2 regions of the Colwellia sp. SU-HH00943 genome follow, and region 1 is predicted to be linked to the other one. Evidence: predicted binding sites of a transcription regulator. Region 1 holds the regulator's gene; the other holds the start of a gene.
What was found. Region 1 encodes FliA, which starts transcription of late flagellar genes. Its sites were predicted from a motif close to CTAAAGNTNNNNNNNNNNNNGCCGATA; they were not measured.
Positions count from the first base shown of each region.

Region 2: a site for FliA is predicted at 1,874-1,900, ahead of AC27GZ_RS11130 (VC2046/SO_2500 family protein). Genes of this name have one in related genera too.

Region 1 is NZ_BAAJLW010000005.1:170,556-173,982, forward strand. Features, by position in the region: gene flhF (flagellar biosynthesis GTPase FlhF) at 1-157, shown strand, start outside; gene AC27GZ_RS14740 (MinD/ParA family ATP-binding protein) at 243-1,085, shown strand; gene AC27GZ_RS14745 (RNA polymerase sigma factor FliA) at 1,169-1,888, shown strand; gene cheY (chemotaxis response regulator CheY) at 1,957-2,340, shown strand; gene AC27GZ_RS14755 (protein phosphatase CheZ) at 2,430-3,173, shown strand; gene AC27GZ_RS14760 (chemotaxis protein CheA) at 3,186-3,427, shown strand, end outside.
Region 2 is NZ_BAAJLW010000003.1:605,290-608,716, forward strand. Features, by position in the region: gene AC27GZ_RS11120 (S9 family peptidase) at 1-435, opposite strand, end outside; gene AC27GZ_RS11125 (YchJ family protein) at 650-1,183, shown strand; gene AC27GZ_RS11130 (VC2046/SO_2500 family protein) at 1,223-1,816, opposite strand; gene AC27GZ_RS11135 (ATP-binding protein) at 1,957-3,318, opposite strand; gene AC27GZ_RS11140 (response regulator) at 3,345-3,427, opposite strand, start outside.

The DNA of each region.
Region 1 (3,427 bases):
GTACCTTACAGATGGTCAGCGAGTTCCTGAAGATATTAAAGTTGCAAATGCTGAGAAATTAGTTACGCTTGCGGACAAAATGGCAGCAAAGTCAGTAAAGAGCAATCTTTATACAAGCGCACGGTCAATGCCGGTAGCACCAGCCGTCGCTATGTAATAAAGTCATAGTACTTTAATAATTGTAGTTTTCTTCATGGCTGTAAAGAAGTAATATAATAAGAATTATCAAAGAAGTAGTGTTAATGGCAGATCAAGCGAGCGGCTTAAGAAAAATGAAGGACTTAAAAAAAGTTAAAGTAATCGCAGTTTCGGGTGGTAAAGGTGGCGTTGGTAAAACGAATGTTTCCCTTAATACTGCAATAGCACTGGGTCAACAGGGCAAACGAGTGTTAGTACTTGATGCTGACTTAGGTTTAGCTAATGTTGACGTTATGTTGGGGTTAAGAGTTAAACAAAACCTTTCTCATGTATTATCAGGCGAGTGTGAACTTGATGATATTATTATTACTGGCCCTAGCAACATAAAAATTATTCCTGCCACATCAGGCTCGCAATCTATGGTTGATTTAACACCATCAGAGCACGCGGGCTTAATTCGCGCTTTTAGTGAAATGCAAACCCAGTTTGATGTACTTATTGTAGATACGGCTGCGGGTATTTCAGACATGGTATTAAGTTTTACTCGAGCATCTCAAGATGTGATGTTAGTGGTTTGTGATGAGCCTACATCAATAACTGACTGCTATGCATTAATGAAACTATTGAGCAGAGACCATGGCGTTTTTAAATTTAAAGTGGTCGCTAATATGGTTCGTAGTCCTAAAGAAGGACAGCAGCTTTTTGCTAAATTAACAAAAGTGACCGATAGGTTTTTAGATGTAGCACTCGAGTTAGTCGCTGTCGTGCCTTTTGATGAAAATATTAGAAAATCTGTACGAAAACAACAGGCCATAGTTGAAGCCTTTCCAGATTCACCTGCAGCCAAAGCTTTTAAGGGACTAGCCACTAAAGTGATAAGTTGGCCTATTCCTAAACAAGCCTCCGGTCATTTAGAGTTTTTTATTGAACAATTACTTGATTATTAGTAATTAATTCACCACCCTTAGTAAGGGTAAACAATAATAAATTGATTCAATAAACAGTATAGTTTGAGCGAGAATGATATAACGTGGTAAAAGCGAGCGCTTACAACAATCAAATAGATAAAACGGTGTTGTTAGAACAGCATACCGTATTAGTCAAACGTATTGCCTACCATTTATTAGCACGTCTACCCGCTAGTGTCCTTGTTGATGACCTTATTCAATCTGGCATGATTGGCTTATTCGAAGCTGCAAATAATTTTGATAACGCCAAAGGGGCAAGCTTTGAAACTTTTGCTGGTATTCGTATTCGCGGTGCTATGCTTGATGAAATACGCCGAGGTGATTGGACGCCTCGATCAGTACATAAAAACAGCCGTATGGTCAGTGAAGCCATTAAAGTTCTTGAAGCAGAATTAGGCCGAGATGTTACTGATATAGAAGTTGCTGAAAAACTTGATATTTCATTAAATGAATACCATCATATATTAAGTGAGGTTAGTACAGGAAAAATACTTGGTATCGATGACCTTGGTGTTAGTGAAGATGCTATTAATTTTGATGAATCTTGCCATGGCGATGATCCTTATCAAGACATTGAGCATAGTGCTTTTAAAAAAGGGCTTAGTGAGTGTGTTTCCTCTTTACCCGAGCGAGAAGCTTTAGTACTGTCTTTGTACTATGATGAAGAATTAAATTTACGTGAAATTGGTCAAGTTTTAGACGTGAGTGAGTCAAGAGTGAGCCAAATTCACAGTCAAGCAATGCATAGGTTAAAATCACGTATGCAATCTTGGCAAAGTTGAGTAGAATAAGTAGTAACTTAGTAATTAATTTATAAAATAGAAAATCAGATGTTTCGCTGGAGGGTGCCTTGGATAAAAATATGAAAGTGCTTGTTGTTGATGACTTTTCAACCATGAGACGTATAGTGAAAAATTTGTTACGGGATTTAGGCTTCACCAATATTCAAGAAGCGGATGACGGCAGTACAGCTTTACCGATGCTTCAAGGTGGTGACTTTGATTTTGTTGTAACCGATTGGAATATGCCTGGCATGCAAGGTATTGACTTATTAAAAGCCATTCGTGCTGATGCGAGTTTATCGCACATTCCTGTATTATTGATAACAGCTGAAGCGAAAAAAGAGCAAATTGTTATGGCTGCTCAAGCAGGTGTTAATGGCTATATTGTTAAACCATTTACAGCAGCAACGCTTAAAACAAAATTAGACAAAATTTTTGAGCGCTTAGCTTAGTTTCTGCTTTTATTAGGCAATATTTTAAAGCTATAGGTAAATTGCCCGATAAATCTAGTAATGCTTTGGTTTAATAGTAAGGACTTTGCATGAGTATCGCAATGGTAGGCCGTGTTTCTTTGGAGCAGGCTAAATCTTTGGTTGAGTATTTAGAAACGGATCAGCAAGAAAAAGCTGATGCGTTGATTGCTGAAATTCAAAACCCAATCAATTCTGAGTTGTTTGCTGAAATAGGTAAGTTAACGCGTCAACTTCATGACTCATTAACTAACTTCCAGTTAGATTCCCGTTTAAATGATTTAGCGACGGCAGATATCCCTGATGCTAAAGAACGATTAAATTATGTCATTACTCGTACTGAAGAAGCCGCAAACAAAACGATGGATGCGGTTGAGTCTATTTTCCCTGTTGTTGATAATATTGCTGATCAAGTTCGTGCAGTTAACCCCGCTTGGACTAAACTGATGAATAATGAAATAGACTTAAAAGAATTTAAGAGTCTATGCGGTGATATTGATACACTGTTGGTCACAACGGGTAAAGAAACAGCCCATATACATAGTTTAATGACTGATGTTTTGATGGCACAGGACTTTCAAGACTTAACAGGGCAAGTTATTCGTAAGGTAATCGACTTAGTACGTGAAGTAGAAGACAGCCTTATCAATATGTTAACAGCCTTTGGTATTTCTGCGGAACAAGCAAAAGCAGAATCAACACCTAAGATGGGCGACAACCTTGTTGAAGGGCCAATTGTTAATTCAGAAAGTAGAGATGATGTTGTTGAAGATCAGGACGATGTAGACGATCTTTTATCAAGTCTAGGTTTTTAATAGGAGTTACGGATGTCTTTTGAAGCAGATGAAGAAATTCTACAAGACTTTTTAGTTGAAGCGGGTGAGATACTTGAATTGCTTTCAGAGCAATTAGTTGAACTTGAAAATGATGTTGATAATGCTGATTTACTTAATGCAATTTTTCGTGGTTTTCACACAGTAAAAGGTGGTGCAGGCTTTCTTTCGTTAACTGAATTGGTTGACGTGTGTCATTTTGCTGAAAATATATTTGATTTACTTCGAAATGGTCA
Region 2 (3,427 bases), on a different contig from region 1:
ATTACCTTCAAACGTATAAACTTCATGAGTTCCTTTAGCATTGGTAATTGCATTCATATCAGCAGCAATATGCATGTTAACAAGAGCTACTTTTTTGCCATTATCCTTATCAAAAGCAAGATCTTTAACAAATAAATCTTTTAACGGGTTGCCTAACTGCTTTTGTTGATAAAAAACAGTATTGCTATCATCTCCCCAGTACCAGTTCTGTGGTGAGCGACCAAGCCAGTCAGGATCAGCCATAATTTGCTCAAGGGTAATTTCGCTAGCTTGATTAGTTGGCGTGGTCACGCTTGTTTCTGGCGCAATAACCGCTGCCGGTTGAGTTGAATTTGCTGTTCCAGTAGTTGATGGTTCAGTACTAACACAAGCAGCTAATGTAAAACTTATCACAAGGGCAGTTTTACTTTTTAAGGACAATAATTTCATAAATATAGAGTCTTTCTTAAATAGAATAATTAAATGGATTGAATATAGTTATACTGTTGAAATAAATAATATTCAATACGAGACTTGTACAAGCATAAGTGAAATTAATTATGAAGTGTAAGGGAAAGCTACCAGCGGTAAGTTTTTTCAGATGAATTTCTACAATAAGGGCATTATACTGTGTTCTCTCCTCTTCTTTATCTAGTAATGCTTAACCTTTATGCAAACCCAACAACTATGCTTTTGTGGTAATAACATTGCTTTTCACCAATGCTGTCAGCCATTAATTAATGATAACAAACCAGCGGCTACACCCGAAAAGTTAATGCGCTCACGTTTTAGTGCTTATGCAACAAAAGCGTATCAATACATTATTGATACTTATGCTAAAGAAAGCCAAATGTCATTATCAATTGAAGATATTAAAGCGTCAGCAAAAAACACATTATGGTTTGCCTTGGTTATTCATGGTAAAGATGAAGAGAATAGCACTGAGCAGTTTGTTGAGTTTTCCGCCTATTATATTGTTGATGATTGCTTGTATGAGATGCGAGAAAAATCACGTTTTATTAAAGAAATTAATGCTAATAACAACAAGGTATGGCGATATATAGATGGTGATATTATTAAACAAGAGCTACTTAGCCAAATAACACGTAAACAACTTTGCCCATGTAATAACTACCCTAGTGCTTGGACATGTTCAGCAAAACATAAAAAAGGCAAGAAATACAAACAGTGTTGTGGCAAGTAATATCAATAATGATCAATTGAATAAGTAGTTAGCTAAGTTTTAGGCTGTTAATTCTGACAGTAATCTAGATTTAACTAATGAAGTTTGAACATTTTGAAGCCAAGCATCCACATTAGTTGCTAAGCGCTTATTTAACACTGAATTTGGCTTACGCTTTTTATGCTTAGCCTGACAAGCAAGCGTAGTATTACTCATGATATTTGTTGCTATATGTTCTACATCATTTCTAAAAGCGAGTGGTTTAGGCTGCATAGCATTAGTTAAGTGAATATTTCTAAGGTTATTTTCATGAATATCTTGGCTTTGATTAAAAGAATTAATTTGCTTAAGATCACTTAAAGCCAGTGGCGCAGTTTGAGGTAATTGAAACTGCTTTCTTAGCGTATCTGTTGATGTGGTTTTGTCTACCAATTTAAGATGAGGCAGTGCAAATTGGCTTTGCTCTCGTACATCATCACAAAGCATAGCCAACATTAGTGAAAAGTCGGATCGCCTTTGTTGATGAACACACTCATTTAATTGCTCACCTAACTGCAATTCATGTAATAACATATTAGAGGATGAAGGTGCTGAATTAGCACTTTCAACGTCTAAACTATTATTTATGCTTTGTTTTACTGCATCAAAGGCCAAAATATTACTCTTTTTTACTGATGACTTATTCGTAACGAATTAAGTGTGTAAAAAAGTTATCGGCAAAAATAGTTAAAGCTTTACCCGTTTTTGTGTAGAGTTTTCAATTAAGCCACCAAGACAGTAATTATTTATTTCTACTATTCTACGGGCCAAGTTAACGTAAATGCTGCACCACCTAAACTACTGTCAGCTACATTAGCTTTTCCATGGTGCCATTCCATAATTCTTGAAACAATAGCTAATCCTAAACCAAAGCCTCCCGTTTCACGATTTCTGGAATTATCACCACGAGAAAAAGCATCAAAGATAAGTGTTTTAAACTCTTCTGAAACACCTTTACCGTTGTCTTCAACACAAATTTGGCAAAATTTACCCTGCTCTGTTTTTTGCTCTGAAATGGAGACTCTTACCTTACCCTCACCATATTTAATAGCGTTACTAATAAAGTTACTAAGTGCTCTTTCAATAAAATGGCTATCACAAATAGCCATTAAATTAGGAGCATTATCTTGCAGCTCAATATCAGCGTCTAACTGTTGGTGGCTGGCAATTTGTTTATTCACTAAGTCTGTTATATTTTCATTACTAAAGTTAAGCTCTGGCTTATCACTATCAAAAGATGCGTAAATAAGCATTTCATTAATAAGTTCTTCTAGTTCCCTAACATCATTGGTAATTTGAGCTTCATACTTTGCTCTTTTTTCATCATCTTTAACACTTGATAGCATTTGAAGCGCGAACTTACTACGCGCGAGTGGTGTTCTTAATTCATGAGAGACGGCACTTGTTAGCTCTTTATGTGCTTCAATTAATCGTTTAATACGTGATGCCATCATATTAAATGATTTGATCATCGGCGCTACCATAGTCGACTTAGCCGCTGGTGCACTACTATTAAAATTGCCTTGACCAAATTCACGGGTTGTCTTTCTTAAGGCTTCTAAATCACGAGATACTGGCCATAACCATAAGAAAATAATAGCTGCAATGGTTATGTAAACCAGAACTCTATATGTAGCTTTTAGTTTAGGACGTGTAGGCATCAATGCTGGGCCAAGCGTTAACACCATGTCAGAATTAGGAATTATATAATGTAAAATGACGTTACCGTCAGAGTAATAAATATGGGTATTCTCATGCTTAAGCGTACGGTGGTCTTCATGCGCCATTTCATCAATCGCTTCAATGTGGATAAGGGCTAATGGCAATTCATAACGCTCTCCTGTTTTCAAAACTAATTCAGTCCATTCATGCTCTGGGTGCTTTTGCACATAGTCACCTACTGCAACAAGCATGGTTTTATAACCGGTATAGGACTCTATATCTTGCTCTAAGTACCTACTCCAAATATTATCCACTAACCATGAAAATATGATAAAAGCCGAAATTATCATAAAATAAAGGCTAAAAAATGAACGTCCAGCAAAGCTAATTCGAGTGATCATAATAAATTTTAAAGATAAATTAAGCGGAAAATAAAAAGCGAAGCAATTTTTCATTACTTCGCTTTAAGACTTTAAATGATTTAATTCCAAGCGTCAGGAACAAATAAGTAACCTTGTCCCCAGATGGTTTTTATTCTAAATGGTGTCTCAGTATCGTCAAATA